Regions from separate parts of the Clavibacter californiensis genome, predicted to be linked through region 2. Evidence: predicted binding sites of a transcription regulator. Region 2 holds the regulator's gene; each other region holds the start of a gene.
What was found. Region 2 encodes HrcA, which represses chaperone genes, less so after heat shock. Its sites were predicted from a motif close to TTNGCACTCGNNNNNNNCGAGTGCNAA; they were not measured.
Positions count from the first base shown of each region.

Region 1: FGD68_RS12915 (Hsp20/alpha crystallin family protein) is a predicted target of HrcA. The motif match lies at 2,052-2,078, and genes of this name have one in related genera.
Region 3: groL (chaperonin GroEL) is a predicted target of HrcA. The motif match lies at 1,743-1,769, and genes of this name have one in related genera.
Region 4: groES (co-chaperone GroES) is a predicted target of HrcA. The motif match lies at 2,599-2,625, and genes of this name have one in related genera.

Region 1 is NZ_CP040792.1:2,676,035-2,680,173, forward strand. It holds gene FGD68_RS12900 (NmrA family NAD(P)-binding protein) at 1-667, opposite strand, end outside; gene FGD68_RS12905 (SDR family oxidoreductase) at 830-1,522, opposite strand; gene FGD68_RS12910 (hypothetical protein) at 1,663-2,013, shown strand; gene FGD68_RS12915 (Hsp20/alpha crystallin family protein) at 2,149-2,607, shown strand; gene FGD68_RS12920 (IucA/IucC family protein) at 2,721-4,139, opposite strand, start outside.
Region 2 is NZ_CP040792.1:2,102,715-2,106,853, forward strand. It holds gene hemW (radical SAM family heme chaperone HemW) at 1-766, shown strand, start outside; gene FGD68_RS10210 (VOC family protein) at 786-1,199, opposite strand; gene FGD68_RS10215 (DUF4870 domain-containing protein) at 1,210-1,605, opposite strand; gene hrcA (heat-inducible transcriptional repressor HrcA) at 1,792-2,814, shown strand; gene dnaJ (molecular chaperone DnaJ) at 2,875-3,990, shown strand; gene FGD68_RS10230 (16S rRNA (uracil(1498)-N(3))-methyltransferase) at 3,993-4,139, shown strand, end outside.
Region 3 is NZ_CP040792.1:3,061,765-3,065,903, forward strand. It holds gene groL (chaperonin GroEL) at 79-1,698, opposite strand; gene FGD68_RS14680 (cold-shock protein) at 1,888-2,106, opposite strand; gene FGD68_RS14685 (LytR C-terminal domain-containing protein) at 2,327-2,899, opposite strand; gene FGD68_RS14690 (DUF3263 domain-containing protein) at 2,933-3,262, opposite strand; gene msrB (peptide-methionine (R)-S-oxide reductase MsrB) at 3,499-3,900, shown strand; gene FGD68_RS14700 (nitroreductase family protein) at 3,906-4,139, shown strand, end outside.
Region 4 is NZ_CP040792.1:15,537-19,675, reverse strand. It holds gene tsaD (tRNA (adenosine(37)-N6)-threonylcarbamoyltransferase complex transferase subunit TsaD) at 1-754, shown strand, start outside; gene FGD68_RS00085 (DUF4190 domain-containing protein) at 859-1,278, shown strand; gene FGD68_RS00080 (class I SAM-dependent methyltransferase) at 1,364-2,566, opposite strand; gene groES (co-chaperone GroES) at 2,711-3,007, shown strand; gene rarD (EamA family transporter RarD) at 3,168-4,121, shown strand.

The DNA of each region.
Region 1 (4,139 bases), 570 kb from region 2:
CCCGCGCGGTCACCCGGTCCCCCGCCACCTCGACCACGCGCGGCGCGTGGTCGTCGAGCGCGACGAGCGCCGTCACGCGGGCGGTGTCGTCCTTGGTCGTGAAGTCGAGCACCTGGTCGGCGGACGACCAGTAGAGGACGCGGCGCCGGTCGAACAGGACGATGGGCGCCTGCCCGGTGAGCATGTCGGCGAAGGCGCCGTTGAGCACCGAGGTGGCCCGGATCGGCGCGGCGTCGAGGTCGGCCGCGAACTCGCGGCGCAGCTCGAAGTTGCGGTTGCTGCCGGGCGTGACCCGGCGGTAGTCGGAGGAGTAGTCCGAGGGGATGAAGCGCGGCACGCCGGCCGCGACCGCCGCCGTCAGGAGCGCACGCTGCGCCCCGACGATCACGGCGCGGGCGCCGCTGACCGCGGAGACGACGACGCGCGCGCCGGCGACCCCGCGGATCAGCGCGGCCCGGTCGGTGTACGCGGCCTCGACGACCTCGACGCGCGGGTCGTCGCCCCACGCCTCGGCCGCCGCGGTTCTTCCGGGCCGGGTGAGGACGCGGACGCGCGCGCCGGCCGCGAGCAGCTCGCGCACGATGCGGCGGCCGAGGTCGCCGGTGGCGCCGGCGACGACGACGGGGCCGGATGCGGATGCGGATGCGGATGCGGGCGATGCGGTCATGGGCGGGTCTCCTCCTGGGCGGCGCCGCACGGGGAGGGCGGCGTCGGTCGCGCCCGCGTCGGGCGCCTCCCGACGAGCATGCTCGGGAACCGTGCCCGTGCGGGCGACGCGCCGGGGCGGGGCCGGGATCCGCGCGCCCTGGATGAGCGACGCCCTCCCGGATCAGCCCCCGAACGGCCGCAGCGACACCGACTCGAGCGTGCCGTCGCGGGTCTGGTCGACGACGAGGCGCACGGCGCGCGCGACGGACGCGGGCTCCAGGTAGCGGGCCTCGTCGTACTCGCCGCCCTCCTTCGCGCGGAGCTCGCGCTGCATGTCGGTGGCGACGCGGCCCGGGTGCACGCTCGAGACGCGCACGCCGTGCGAGCGCTCCTCCTCGCGCAGGGCGTCGCCGAGCGCGCGGAGGGCGAACTTGGATCCCGCGTAGACGCCGCCCGTGGGGTTGGCCGTGAAGCCGGATCCGGAGTTCACGAGCACGACCTGCCCCTGCGCCGCCCGGAGCGCGGGCAGGAGCACGCGCGTCACCTCGGCGACCGCGAAGACGTTGACCTCGAAGACCCGCCGCCACTCGTCGACGGGCGTCTCCGCCACGGCGTCGCCGCCGATCACGCCGGCGGAGTGCACGAGCACGTCGAGGCGGTCGAGGCCGGGGACGAGGTCGGCGAGGCCGCCCGCGGCGAGGTCGGCCGCCCAGCCGACGGCGTCCGGCAGGGACGCGGCGAGCGCGTCGACGGCGTCGCGGTCGCGGCCGTGCACGATCACGCGGTGGGTGCGGCCGAGGTCCTCCGCGATGGCGCGGCCGATCCCGCGGGTGGCTCCCGTGACGAGGGCGACGGGGCGGGCGTGGTCGGTCATGGATCCTCCTGGGTCGCGGTCCTCCAGGCTACCGACGGCATCCGACCACCCCGTCCGCCCAGCGCGCCCCGGGGCATGACGTAGCGTGAAGGGACGGCGGCCGTGAGGCGCGTCGGCCCGCCGCCCGAGAGGATCCGCCCGTGCACGCCCGCTTCCCCGCCAGCCTCGAGGTGCTGCGGCAGGAAGCCCGCGACGAGCTGGACGCCGTGATCGAGCACCGATGCCGGAACGGCGACGACCCGTGGGAGATCATCCCCCAGCTGCCCACGGTGGACGAGCACGTGGTCGCGACCCTCCGCCAGGACGCGCTGGAAGCCGACGGGATGGCCGACGAGCTGGCCCGCGTGCGCCACCCGTCAACGGCGCCTGGCGTCGTCGCGCGCTTCGAGTACCGGCTGTTGCGCGGCATCGCGCTCGAGCACCCGGACCTCTCGCGCGCGGTCTGGACGCTCATCGGGCGCATGGAGCGCGACCTCCGCCGCCGCTCCTGAACAGGTGATGAGAGCGGCATTCGCCGTAGGCGAACGGCTTGGCACTCCCCTGCGCCGAGTGCTAATCTCATCGTGGTTGAGCCGAGGAGGCTCAACCCCGGAGATCATCACCGCAGATCATCAGAGGAGTCGAGCATGAACATGACCTTCGATCCGTTCCGCGAGCTGGACCGCGCCATGGGCGCGCTGGCCGAGACCCGCCAGGCGAACCGTCCGATGCCCATCGACCTGCACCGCGAGGGCGACACCTACGTGCTGGCCGCCGACCTCCCGGGCATCGACCCGGGCTCGGTCGACATCGACGTGGACGGCCAGCTGCTGACCATCCGCGCCGAGCGCACGCTCGCCGGCGACCAGAACGTGCGGTGGCTGACGCGCGAGCGCGTGGCGGGCACGTTCCTCCGCCAGCTCACGCTCGGCCAGGGCATCGACACCGAGCGCATCTCGGCGCACTACGCGAACGGCGTGCTGAGCGTCACCATCCCGGTGAGCGAGCGGGCGAAGCCGCGGAAGATCGCGGTCACGTCCGACGAGCCGCAGGGCCAGGAGGGCCGCACGCTGACGGTGGAGCAGGGCGCGCACGCGGCGAGCTGATCCGACCGGGCGGCGCTCCGGCGCCGCACACGACGACGGGAGCCGTCGTCCGCACGAAGCGGGCGGCGGCTCCTCGCGCGTCCGGTCCGGGACGCGTGTCGGCGCCGTCGACGTCAGCTGATGCGCGGCCGCAGCCCCGCGTGGATCGCGAGCGGGTTCCGCAGCGAGCCGCGGATCTGCATCACCGGCGCCTGCAGGTCGACCATGCGCCGGTTGTCGCGCAGCTGCAGCCGGTTGAGGCAGGAGCGGTCGAAGGACGGCGCGAAGAGGTCGAACCGGGCGATGCGCTCCGCCAGCTCCGGGTGCGCCCGCTCGTGGTCGGCGAGCGCCTCCGCGGCCACGCGCCACGGGCCGTCGGGGCCGAGGTCGTCACGGTCCTCGACGAGCGCGGCGGCGAAGCGGAGGAAGCCGTCCATCACGTCGGTGAAGACCGTGAGGGTGCGCTCCTCCTCGGGGACGTCCATACGGATCCGGCGCACGTCCTCCGGCAGCTCGCGCTCCATGTCGAAGAGGGCGACCTCCTCGGCGATGTCCTTCATCAGCACGCGTACGACGACGTGGTCGCGGAGCACGAGGATCACGTTCTCGCCGTGCGGCATGAAGGCGAGGTCGTGCGCGATCAGCGCGTGCGCGAGCGGCACGAGGTAGGCGTCGAGCCAGCGACGGATCCAGGCGGCCGCGCCGATCCCGGACGCGTCGATGAGCGCCTCCAGCACGCTCGCCCCCTGCGCGTCGACGTGCAGCAGGCTCGTCATGCTCATCAGCCGCTCGCCCTCCGCGAGGCTCGGCACGGGCGACTCCCGCCAGAGCGCGGACAGCATCTTGCCGTGGGAGTGGCCGGCGGGCAGGGCCGAGTCGACGCGGGCGTCGCGCACGCCGACGGACGCGACCTCGCGGAGGATCCCGAAGCCGCGCCGCGCGAACTCCGGGTCGCCCGTGACGAGCGCGTGCACCCAGTCGTTGATCGCCGGGGTGACCGCCATGTAGGCCGGCGAGAGGCCGCGCGTGAACCCCATGTTGAGGATCGAGAGCGACGTCTTCACGTAGCAGCGCTCCGGGGTCGTGCGGTTGGCCCAGGTGCGGATCGACTGCTGCGCGCCGTACTCGTCGTCGCCCGTGCCGAGGAGCACGATGTCGCGGGTGGCGACGAGGCCGGCGAAGGTGACCGTGACGACGTTCTCCCACTGCCACGGGTGCACCGGCACGAGCACGCGCTCGGCCGGGTCGATGCCGAGGTCCGCCATCCGGGCCCGGAACCGCTCGCGCACGGAGGCGCCGAGCTCGGCGTCGAGGAAGGCCTCGCGGTCGGGGCCGTCGACGGCGGCGAAGCGCGCGAGGCGCTCGTGGACGGCGAGCCAGAGGATCCGCACGTCCTCCCCCGCCTCGGGCGCGTACCGGTCGTGGTCGTCGAGGTCGAAGCCGATGCGGCCGTTGGTCGCGACGAAGCAGGGGTGGCCCTCGTCCATCGTCGACTCGACCTCCGCGTACGACGCCGTGAGGAGGCCCTGCGCGTCGGGCACGTCGCGGAGGCG
Region 2 (4,139 bases):
CGGCATGCAGTCCGCCGTGCCGCGCGTGCTCGCCACGCTCGAGCGCACGCACGACCCTGCGCGCATAGCGCCCGTCGTCCGCGGCGCCCGGGCCGCCGGCCTCGAGGTCAGCCTCGACCTCATCTACGGGACGCCGGGGGAGACCATCGACGACTGGCGCGCCTCGCTCGAGCAGGCCATCGGCGAGGCGCCCGACCACCTCTCCGCCTACGCGCTCATCGTCGAGCCGGGGACGAAGCTCGCGCGGCAGATCCGCCGCGGCGAGGTGCCCGAGCCCGACGAGGACCTCCAGGCCGACATGTACGAGCTCGCCGACCGCATGCTGGGCGAGGCCGGTTACGAGTGGTACGAGGTGAGCAACTGGGCGCGCGACGGCCGGCGCAGCCGCCACAACCTCGCCTACTGGCAGGGCCACGACTGGTGGGGCGTGGGGCCGGGCGCGCATAGCCACGTGGGCGGCGTCCGCTGGTGGAACGTCAAGCACCCGGCCGCGTACGCCGACCGGGTGCTCGCGGGCGCGTCGCCCGGCGCGGGTCGCGAATCGCTAGATGACGCGACGCGCGAGGTGGAGCGCGTGCTCCTCGGCGCCCGCATCCGCGACGGCCTGGACATCCCGACGCTCACGGCCGAGGGCCGCCGCCAGGTGGCGGGGCTCATCGCCGACGGCCTGGTGGATCCGCGCGCCGCCCTCTCCGGCACCCTCGTGCTCACGCTGCAGGGGCGCCTGCTGGCCGACGCCGTCGTGCGGCGGCTGCTCGAGGACTAGGCGGCGGCCCGGCCGGTCGTCAGAGGACGACCGCGCCCACCACGTCGCCGGCCTCGCGCTCGGCGTCGCTGCGCTCCACGCAGAACTCGTTGCCCTCGGGATCCGCGAGCACGACCCAGCCGCTGCCGTCCGCGTTCCGCCGGTCGGCCACGAGCGCGGCTCCCAGCGCCAGAACGCGGTCGACCTCCTCGTCGCGCGTGCGGTCGTCGGGCGCGAGGTCGAGGTGCACGCGGTTCTTGCCGGCTTTCGGCGCGTCCGCGCGCTGCAGGATGATGCCCAGGCCGGAGACCGGGTCGCCCAGCCACGCGGCGTCCTGACCTGGGAGGTTCGGTTCGTCCGGATCCTCCGCGAAGCCCGTCACGCCGGCCCAGAAGAGGGAGAGCGCGTGCGGGTCGAGGCAGTCGATCGCGACGTGCCGGATCCTCGCGCTCACGGGCGTCCGCCTACTTGATCCACCGGATGTTGAGCGGGTAGCGGTAGGGCCGGCCAGCCTGCACGCGTGTGCCGCCGATGATCGCGAAGACGATGTTGACCACGACCACCGCGAAGATCCCGAGGCCGAGGAGCAGGCCGATGATCAGCCCGAGGATCGGGATGACCCCGAAGACCACCTGCAGCACGTTGAGGATGACGAGCGCGCCCGCGACGTTGATGGTCCAGTTGGTCGCCTCCTTGCCCTCCTGGTCGGTGAACCGGCCGCGCTCGCGGAACACGAGCCAGACGATGAACGACGGCACGATGAGGATCGCGAGGAAGTGCGTGAGGGACGCCCAGAGGCGGTCCTCGCTCGGGGTGAGCGGAGCGGGCGCGCCGTACGGGTGCGGATCGGGTGCGGACATCGCGGGGAGCCTCTCGGTGCCACGCGACGGCCGGGGACCGGCGGACGCGAGCGGATGGTGGGTGGGCCGGGCGACGCCTGGCCCTTCCACGCTACCGCCGACGACGCGCGACCGGCAACGCCGACCACCGCCGCAGCCGCGGTACGATTGGCAGTCAGAACCGACGAGTGCCAGGAGGGAGCCGCCATGGTCTCGGAACGCGGGCTCGACGTCCTCCGGGTGATCGTGCAGGACTACGTGTCCTCTCGGGAGCCCGTGGGCTCCAAGTCCATCGTGGAGCGCCACGCATTCGGCGTCTCGGCCGCCACCATCCGCAACGACATGGCCCTCCTCGAGGAGGAGGAGCTGATCGCCGCGCCGCACACGTCGTCCGGTCGCGTGCCGACCGACAAGGGGTACCGCGTCTTCGTCGACCAGCTGGCCGACGTGCGTCCGCTCACGCCCGCACAACGCCAGGCCATCCACGTGTTCCTCGGCGAGTCGGTCGACCTCGACGACGTCCTCGCGCGCACCGTGCGCCTCCTCGCGCAGCTCACCAACCAGGTCGCGCTCGTGCAGTACCCGTCGCTCGCCACGAGCCACGTGAAGCACGTCGAGCTCGTGGCGCTGTCCACCACGCGCGTGCTCACCGTGCTCATCACCGACACGGGCCGCGTCGAGCAGCGCGTCGTCGAGCTCGCGGGCGACCCGGACGACGCCTTCCTCGCGGTCATGCGCACGCGGATCAACCAGGCCGTCGGCGGTCTCGGCCTCGCCGAGGCGGCCACCCGGCTCGAGACGCTGTCCGACGAGGTAGGACCGGCCCAGCGCGCCGCGGCCTCCGTGCTCGCGGGCACGCTCGTCGAGCAGGTGCTCGCCAACCGGCAGGAGCGGCTGCTGCTCGCCGGATCCGCCAACCTCGCCCGCACCGAGCGCGACTTCCCCGGCAGCATCTCGCCCGTCCTCGAGGCCATCGAGGAGCAGGTGGTGCTCCTGCGCCTGCTCGGCGAGATGGAGGCCGACCAGCACGGAGTCTCGGTGAGCATCGGCCGGGAGAACGCCCCGTTCGGGCTCGGCGAGACGAGCGTGCTCACCAGCGGCTACAGCTCGTCCGGCGGGGTGCTCGCGCGCCTCGGCGTGCTGGGGCCGACCCGCATGGACTACTCCACCAACATGGCGTCGGTGCGCGCGGTCGCGCGCTACCTCTCGCGCCTGCTCGAGGAGCGGTGACCGCCGCCTGCCGGCGCACCGCCCCCAGTTCCCACGACCATCACCACCGAAGGGCCCGACGTGGCTGACCACTACGAAGTACTCGGCGTGAGCCGCGAGGCGACGCCAGAGGAGATCAAGAAGGCGTACCGCAAGCAGGCGCGCCAGCTCCACCCGGACGTCAACGACGCCCCCGACGCGGCCGAGCGGTTCAAGCTCGTCACGCACGCGTACGACGTGCTGTCGGACCCGCAGCAGCGCCAGCAGTACGACCTCGGCCCGCAGGCCGGGTTCGGCGGCCAGGGAGGCCAGGGCTTCGGCGGGTTCGGCGACATCTTCGAGACGTTCTTCGGCGGCCAGCAGGGCGGCGGCGGACGCGGCCCGCGCTCCCGCCAGGAGCGCGGCCAGGACGCGCTGCTGCGCGTGGAGGTCGAGCTCGAGGAGGTCATCTTCGGCGTGCACCGCGACCTCGAGGTCGACACGGCCGTCGTCTGCGACACGTGCCACGGATCCTGCGCCCAGCCCGGCACGAGCGCCGTCACCTGCGACATCTGCCGCGGATCCGGGAGCATCCAGCGCCAGGTGCGCTCGCTCCTCGGCAACGTGATGACCTCGAGCCCCTGCGGCACCTGCCGCGGCTACGGCACCGTCATCCCGCACCCGTGCCCCACCTGCCAGGGCCAGGGCCGCGTCCGCGCGCGCCGCACCGTGCCGGTGGACATCCCGGCCGGCGTCGACACGGGCCTCCGCCTCCAGATGCCGGGCTCCGGCGAGGTCGGACCCGCTGGCGGCCCCAACGGCGACCTCTACCTCGAGATCAAGGTCAAGCACCACGAGGTCTTCAGCCGCAACGGCGACGACCTGCTCGCCACGGTCGAGGTGAGCATGGTCGACGCGATCCTCGGCAGCGACGCCCACATCGAGGCGCTCGACGGCGACGTCGACCTGGAGCTGCGGCCCGGGATCCAGAGCGCCGAGATCATCACGGTGCGCGGACGCGGCGTAACGAAGCTCCGCGGCTCCGGTCGGGGTGACCTCAAGATCGGGATCCAGGTGGTCACGCCGCAGAAGCTCGACCACAAGGAGCGCGACCTCATCCAGCAGTTCGCGCGCCGCAACAAGGCGCCCGCGCCGCACCTCGCCCACTTCCAGCAGGGCCTGTTCCAGAAGCTCCGCGACCGCTTCCTCAACGTCTGACCGTGGCGCACTTCTACCTGGCAGACGACATCGGCGCGTCCGACCTCGCGGTCGGACGCCTGCTCGTGCTCGCCGGGCAGGAGGCCAGGCACGCCGTGACGGTGAGCCGCGTGCGCGCCGGCGAGGGGATCCTCGTCGGGGACGGGCGC
Region 3 (4,139 bases), 960 kb from region 2:
GCGGCCCCGTGAGGGACCGCCCGCTTCGTCGTGCTGATCGTGCTGGTGGGCGGGGCGTCTCCGCCCCACCCGGTCGGACTAGAAGTCCATGCCACCCGTGGGGTCGCCGGCCGGGGCCGGGTTCTTCTCGGGCTTGTCGGCGACGACCGCCTCGGTCGTGAGGAACAGACCGGCGATGGACGCGGCGTTCAGCAGAGCCGAGCGCGTGACCTTCACCGGGTCGTTGATCCCCGCGGCGAGCATGTCGACGTACTCGCCCGTGGCGGCGTTGAGGCCGTGACCCGAAGGGAGGTTGCGGACGCGCTCGGCCACGACGCCGGGCTCGAGGCCCGCGTTGAGGGCGATCTGCTTGAGCGGAGCGTCGACCGCGACGCGGACGATGTTCGCGCCCGTCGCCTCGTCGCCCTCGAGCTGGAGCTTCTCGAACGCGAGCTTGCCGGCCTGGATGAGGGCGACGCCACCACCGGCGACGATGCCCTCCTCGACGGCGGCCTTCGCGTTGCGGACGGCGTCCTCGATGCGGTGCTTGCGCTCCTTGAGCTCCACCTCGGTCGCGGCGCCGGCCTTGATGACGGCCACGCCGCCGGCCAGCTTCGCGAGGCGCTCCTGGAGCTTCTCGCGGTCGTAGTCGCTGTCCGTGTTGCCGATCTCGTTGCGGATCTGCTGCACGCGGGCCGCGATCTCGGTGGCGTCTCCGCCGCCCTCGACGATCGTGGTCTCGTCCTTGGTGATGACGACCTTGCGGGCCGTGCCGAGCAGGTCGAGGGTGACGTTCTCGAGCTTGAGGCCGACCTCCTCGGCGATGACCTGGCCACCGGTGAGGATGGCGATGTCCTGCAGCTGCGCCTTGCGACGGTCGCCGAAGCCGGGGGCCTTGACGGCGACCGACTTGAAGATGCCGCGGATCTTGTTCACGACGAGCGTGGCCAGGGCCTCGCCGTCGACGTCCTCGGCGATGATGAGGAGCTGCTTGCCCGACTGGATGACCTTGTCGACGATGGGCAGGAGGTCCTTGATGTTCGAGATCTTCGAGTTGACGATCAGGATGTACGCGTCCTCGAACACGGCCTCCTGGCGCTCGGGGTCCGTGACGAAGTACTGCGACAGGTAGCCCTTGTCGAAGCGCATGCCCTCGGTGAGCTCGAGCTCGGTGCCGAAGGTGTTGGACTCCTCGACGGTGACGACGCCCTCCTTGCCGACCTTGTCGATCGCCTCGGCGATGATGGCGCCGATGGTGGAGTCGCCGGCGGAGATGGACGCGGTGGCGGCGATCTCCTCCTTGGTCTCGATCTCCTTCGCGGCGGCCTTGAGCTCCTCCGTGACGGCCGCGACGGCCTTCTCGATGCCGCGCTTGAGGCTGATGGGGTCGGCGCCCGCGGCGACGTTGCGGAGGCCCTCGCGGACCAGCGCCTGCGCGAGGACGGTCGCGGTGGTCGTGCCGTCACCGGCGACGTCGTCGGTCTTCTTGGCGACCTCCTTGACGAGCTCCGCGCCGATCTTCTCGAACGGGTCGTCGAGCTCGATCTCCTTGGCGATGGACACGCCGTCGTTCGTGATCGTGGGGGCGCCCCACTTCTTCTCGAGGACGACGTTGCGGCCACGCGGGCCGAGCGTCACGCGGACCGCGTCGGCCAGGATGTTCAGGCCGCGCTCGAGGCCGCGGCGGGCTTCTTCGTCAAAAGCGATGATCTTAGCCATGTGTATCTCTCGTCCCTCCCGGACGTCAGGAAAAAGGCAGTCGTCTAGCACTCCCCGTGAGGGAGTGCCAGGGACGATTCTGGCACTCGCCCTACGGGAGTGCAAGCGAGCCGCCCACAGGCTGGACGCCGGTCGGGATGCGACGACGCCGCCGCCCGGACGGGCGACGGCGTCGTGGCGGGATGCTCCCTAGGCCAGCGTGACGTTCTCCGCCTGCAGGCCCTTGGAGCCCTGGCCGATCTCGAAGGCGACGCGCTGCCCCTCCTCGAGGACCTTGTAGCCGGACATCTCGATCGCCGAGTAGTGGACGAAGACGTCCTGCTGGGCAGGACCGCCCTCGACGGCGTCCACGGTGATGAACCCGAACCCCTTCTCCCCATTGAACCACTTCACGGTGCCGTTGGCCATGTGCTTCTCCATGTGCGAATGCGCGGTGTCGGGGGCACGGTGCCGCCACCCCCGGGTCGGCCGCGGAGCCCTGCATCGACCCCGCGCCACGCCCTCGGGACGTACGGCGCGCAGCACCTGGACGCGGCGGGCGTGCGACCAGGCAGCACGATAGACAGAGCCGACGACGCCCCGTCGGGTTACTCCACGGGGACGACTCGGCGGGCCGAGACGGAGGCGTTCAGCCCTTGGCGGCGTAGTCGGCGCCGAGCACTGCCGTGAGCTTCGACGCCTGGGCCGCGGCCGTGCCCTCGGCCGGTCGGAACTGGTCGGACTGCGCCACGTCGCCCACCCCCAGCGCCGCGACGAGGCCGCGCGCGGCGCCTTCGTCCGCGTCGTCGTAGTAGTAGACGGTCGTGGTGGCGATGTCGGTGGAGCTGGCGTTCAAGCGGGACGCGATGGCCCAGCCCTCCTTCTCGAGCGCCGTCGCGGCCCGGGCCGAGAGACCCGACGTCCTCGTGCCGTTGAGGACGGTCACGACCATGCCGGGCACGGCGGTGGGAGCGGCGGTCGGCTGCTCGGTGGGCGCGGCCTCCTCGGAGGAGCCGCCGCTCGGGATGATGTCGGTGAACGAGACCCGGTCGTTGATGACGAAGAGCCCGACGACGCCGAGGCCCACGAGCAGGCCGGTCGCGAGGGCCGCCCACGCGAAGGCGCGGAAGCGGTGGTGAGGCGGACGGGGCGCGCGATGGGCGCCCACTCGGCTCAGGTCGCCGGGGACCTCGTCGAAGCGGTCGGGAGCGTGGGAGGGCATGGGGGTCTCGTGTCTCCTCGGTGGGGCGCGGGGTCAGCGCGCGGTCGGTCGGTGCGGGAGACCGGTGGGCAGGGCGCGTGCCGCGCGCGCGGCGGCGCGCGTCTCACGGAGTCGCAGGAGGCGCCCGACGAGGAGCGGGTCGTAGGCGAGGGCCTCGCGCGTCTCGAGCAGGGATCCGAGCAGCTGGTAGTAGCGCGTGGCCGAGAGGCCGAAGGCCTGGCGGATGGCCTCCTCCTTCGCCCCGGCGTGACGCGTCCAGTCCCGCTCGAAGTCGAGGACCGCGCGGGCGCGGGCGTCGAGCTCGACGACCGGATGCGATCCGGCCGCCGGAGCGGTCGTGGAGCTTGTCTCGCGCTGGTCCACGGCATGCTCCTTCCCCGACATCCCCCACATACTAGGTGCGCCTCGCTGAGCGCCTTGCGCAGCATGCCGGGGTGTCCACGCACCGCGACGGGCACCGCGGCAGCGCATCGCGTCCGCTCGCATCCCGGAGCGGATCGTCCCCCGCATGCAGGAATCGACGGGGGCCCGCGGCGGTTGTCCATGGAGGCGCGCTGGGACGCCGCCCCTAGGATCGACCAGCGAGAAAGGACCCGCACATGGCCTACGAGATCGAGAAGACCGACGACGAGTGGCGCCAGGAGCTCTCCCCGGAGGAGTACGCGGTGCTGCGCCAGCAGGCCACCGAGCGCCCCTGGACCGGCGAGCTGCTGGACGAGGAGCGCACCGGCGTCTACGGGTGCAAGGCCTGCGGCGCCGAGCTCTTCACGAGCGACACCAAGTTCGACTCCCACTGCGGGTGGCCGAGCTTCTACGCGCCGAAGGAGAGCGACGCCGTCAAGCTGTACACGGACACGAGCCTCGGCATGAAGCGCGTCGAGGTCGTCTGCGCCCGGTGCGGATCGCACCTCGGGCACGTCTTCGACGACGCGCCGCAGACCCCCACCGGCGACCGGTTCTGCATGAACTCGGTCTCCATGTCGTTCCGCACCGCGGAGTGATGGGCGTGCCGCGGCATCGGGCGGGCGGCACCCCCGACCCGTCCGGGCCCGGCACCCCTTCGCAGGGCGGACCCGTCCTGGAGGCGCTCCGCGGTCGGCGGTCCCGCTCGTCCGTGGGCGCCGCGTCCCCGACGCACGAGGATCTCGTCCCGCTCGTCGAGGCCGCCTCACGGCTCGCCGACCACGGCGGTCTGCGGCCGTGGCGTGTCATCGAGATCCGCGGAGGCGCGCGTGACAGC
Region 4 (4,139 bases), 1.1 Mb from region 2:
CCTCGACATCCCGCTGCACGGCGTCAACCACCTCGTCGGACACGTGGGCGCGGATCTCCTCAGCACCGACGGCGGGCCGGGCATCCCGCTCGAGACCCCGAGCATCGCGCTGCTGGTCTCCGGCGGCCACACCTCGCTCCTCCTCGTGCGCGACCTCGTGGACGACGTCGAGCTCCTCGGCGAGACCATCGACGACGCCGCGGGCGAGGCCTTCGACAAGGTCGCGCGCGTGCTCGGCCTGCCCTACCCCGGCGGCCCGCACATCGACCGGGTCGCGGCCGACGGCGACCCGAAGGCGATCCGCTTCCCCCGCGGCCTCTCCCTCCCCAAGGACATGGAGCGCCACCGCTACGACTTCTCGTTCTCGGGTCTCAAGACCGCGGTCGCCCGCTGGGTCGAGAAGCGGCAGGACGCCGGCGAGCCCGTGCCCGTCGCGGACGTCGCCGCGAGCTTCCGCGAGGCCGTCGTCGACGTGCTGCTCACCAAGGCCGTCGCCGCGTGCGTCGACCACGGGATCCCGCGCCTGCTGCTGGGCGGCGGCGTGGTCGCGAACGCGCGCGTGCGGGAGCTGGCGGCGGAGCGGTGCCGGGCGGCGGGCATCGAGCTGCGGATCCCGCCCCTGTCGCTCTGCACCGACAACGGCGCCATGATCGCGGCCCTCGGCGCGCGCCTCATCGAGTCGGGCCGCGCCCCGTCCGGGCTCGCGTTCGGCGCCGACTCGACGCTGCCGGTCACCGTCGTCCAGGTCGGCTGACCCTCCCGACGCCCCCATTGCGGGGACCTTTCGCGGCTATTTCCCGAACGGGAGAATCCCGGGGCACGCATCACGGTATGTTCCCAGGGACGAAAGGAACGACAATGACCGATCCGCAGAACCCGGACCGCTCCCACGACGGCTTCCCGCCCGCGCCGAGCCAGCCCGCCTACCCGGCCGCTCCCGCCGCCGGCTCGCCCTACGCGGCGCCCTACCAGCCCGGCCAGGGCGGTGCGCCCAAGAAGGGCCTCGCCATCACCTCGATGGTGCTCGGCATCGTGTCCGTGGTCCTGTCGCTCCCACTGTGGTTCCTCACGTTCTTCGTGGGCATCGCGGCGATCATCACGGGCGTGCTCGCGCGCAAGCGCAACCCCGGGACCAAGGGCTTCTGGCTCACCGGCATCATCCTCGGCATCGTCGGCGTGCTCGTCAGCATCGTCGTGGTCCTCGTCGTCGTCGTGTTCGTGAACACCGCGATCCAGACCGGCGAGATCAACGGCACGCCGATCCCGACCGCGCCGTAACGCGCCACCCGCAGCACGATGACGCGGCCGTCCCCTCGGGGGCGGCCGCGTCATCGCGTCCGGGGAGGGGGCCCAGGGCCCCACCTCAGCCCGCGGCGACCCCGTGCCGGTCCGCGAGGATCGCCACCCGCCGCCCGCCGACCCGGGTCGCGATCAGCGTCGCCGATCCGTCGCCCTTCAGCTGCAGCCGCGTGCGCAGCCGCGCCGGATCCACGTCGACCCCGCGCTTCTTGATCTCCAGCGTCCCGATCCCGCGCGCCCGCAGCTCGCGCTTCAGCCGCTGCTCGTCGAGCGGCAGCACCTCGCGCACCCGGAAGCCGCGCGCGAACGGCGTCGCCTGCTCTCGCTCGGACGTGATCCACGCGATGCCGTCGCCGACCATCCGCCCGTCGAGCGAGCGCGCCAGGTCGCCGATGAGGCGGGCGCGGATCACGGCGCCGTCCGGCTCGTACAGGTGCGCGCCCAGCTCGCCGAGCTCGGCATCCTCGCTGTCGGCCGCCGACGTGAGCTCCGCCTGGGCTCCGCCGCTGATCACGAGGGCCGCCCGCCGGATCCCGTCTCGCCGCGTCGGCCCGAACCAGAGGCCCATCTCCACGGCCTGCCCATCGACCGAGACCCACTGCGCCTCCGCCTCCGCGGGGATGAGGTCGCGGTCGAGGCCCGGTCCGAGCTTGATGCCCGCGGCCCGGCCCGCGGCCAGCCCGAACGCGGCGGAGAGCGTGGGGGAGTACGCATCCGGATCCGAGATGCGGCGCGTCGACGAGTGGCCGTCCGTGCGCCGCGCGGGGTCGAGGTAGACGCCGTCGACGCGGCCGGCGTCGAACGCCTCGGCCGTGCCCTGCTCGACCTCGGCCTCGGGGAACGGCGCGAGGTTCCAGCCGGCGACCGCCGCGGTCACCTCGTCGCGCTCGACGGCCGTGACGCGGATCCCGATGGCCGCCATCGCCATCGCGTCCCCGCCGATCCCGCAGCCGAGGTCGGCCACGTGCGCGACGCCCGCCTGCTGGAAGCGCCCCGCGTGCTGCGCGGCGACGGGCAACCGCGTCGCCTGCTCGAGCCCGGCCTCCGTGAAGAGCATGCGCGCGGCGAACTCGCCGAACTTGACCCCGGCCTTCGCTCGCAGCCGCGACTGCGTGAGGACGGCGGACACGAGCGCCGGGGAGTGCCCCTCGCCGCGCAGCGCGCTCACCATCCGCACCATGTCGTCCCCCGGCGCGGGCGCGGGAAGGGAGTCGAGCAGGCGGAGCCCCTCGAGCGAGAGCACCTCGCGGAGGTCGGTCTGATCCATCCGCCCACCGTACCGGGGCCCCTCTGCACCGATTGGCACTCGCGTTGCGCGAGTGCAAGCGCGGCCCGTAGAATCTCACCTGGCACTCTCCCCGGGAGATTGCCAATCAGTCTTGTCCCTTAGTCACGAAGGAAGAGGTCAACCGTGTCGGTCTCCATCAAGCCGCTCGAGGATCGCATCGTCATCCAGCAGGTCGAAGCCGAGCAGACCACCGCGTCTGGTCTGGTCATCCCCGACACCGCCAAGGAGAAGCCCCAGGAGGGCGAGGTCGTGGCCGTGGGCCCCGGCCGCATCGACGACAACGGCAACCGCGTCCCGCTCGACGTCGCCGTGGGCGACAAGGTCATCTACTCCAAGTACGGCGGAACCGAGGTCAAGTACGACGGCCAGGACCTCCTCGTCCTCTCCGCGCGCGACGTGCTCGCCGTCATCGAGCGCTGACGCTCCGCCTCAGCGACACCGCACCACGCATCACCGCTTCACCCGGGAGCCCGGCCGACACGTTCGGCCGGGCTCTCGTGCGTCCGGGCGTACCCTCGCGCGTGCCGGCGGTCCCGTCGCCGCGGGCGTCATCGTGCGTCCGCGGCGCTAGCCTCGGGAGGTGACGCGCCCCGCCCCCGAGACCTCGACCCGCACCGGTCTCCTCGCCGCCGTCGGCGCGTACGGCCTGTGGGGCGTCCTCCCCGTCTTCTTCCTGCTGCTCGTGCCGGCGGGGGCGTTCGAGATCGTCGGCTGGCGGATCCTCTTCTCGCTCGTCGTCTGCGCCATCGTCATCACGGCCGCCCGGCGCTGGTCGCGCGTGGTCGCCATCGTGCGCCGCCCGCGGATCCTCCTCGGGCTCGGCCTGGCGGGCCACCTGATCCTGGTCAACTGGACCGTGTACGTCTACGGCACGCTCTCCGGCCACGTCGTCGAGACCGCGCTCGGCTACTTCATCAACCCGATCGTCACGGTGCTGCTCGGCGTGATCCTCCTGCGCGAGCGCCTGCGCCCGTTGCAGTGGACCGCCGTGGGCCTGTCCGCCGTCGCGGTGGCCGTCATCGCCGTCGGCTACGGGCAGCTGCCGTGGGTGTCGCTCGCGCTCGCCGGGTCGTTCGGGCTCTACGGGCTGGTGAAGAAGCGCGTGAGCGGGGGAGCCGACGCCCTCTCCGGCCTCGCGCTGGAGACGGCCTGGCTGGTGCCCGCCGCCACGACGATGCTCGTGATCACGGGCGCGGGCGCTGGCCTCACCATCGGCACGGTGTCGCTCGGGCACACGCTGCTGATGGTCAGCACGGGCGTCGTGACCGCGGGCCCGCTCCTCCTCTTCGGATTCGCCGCCGGGCGCCTGCCGCTCTCGGTGATCGGGCTCACGCAGTACCTGGCGCCTCTGCTGCAATTCGCGTTCGGCGTCTTCGTGATGCAGGAGGCCATGCCGCCCGAGCGGTGGGCCGGATTCGCGATCGTGTGGGCGGCGCTCGCGCTGCTCACGATCGACATGATCCGTGCGTCCCGCCGCACGCTTTCCGTCGCGGCACCCGCGCAGAAGGTTCCGGCGGTCGTCGACGGCATCTGATTCGGATCCCGTCGCGCA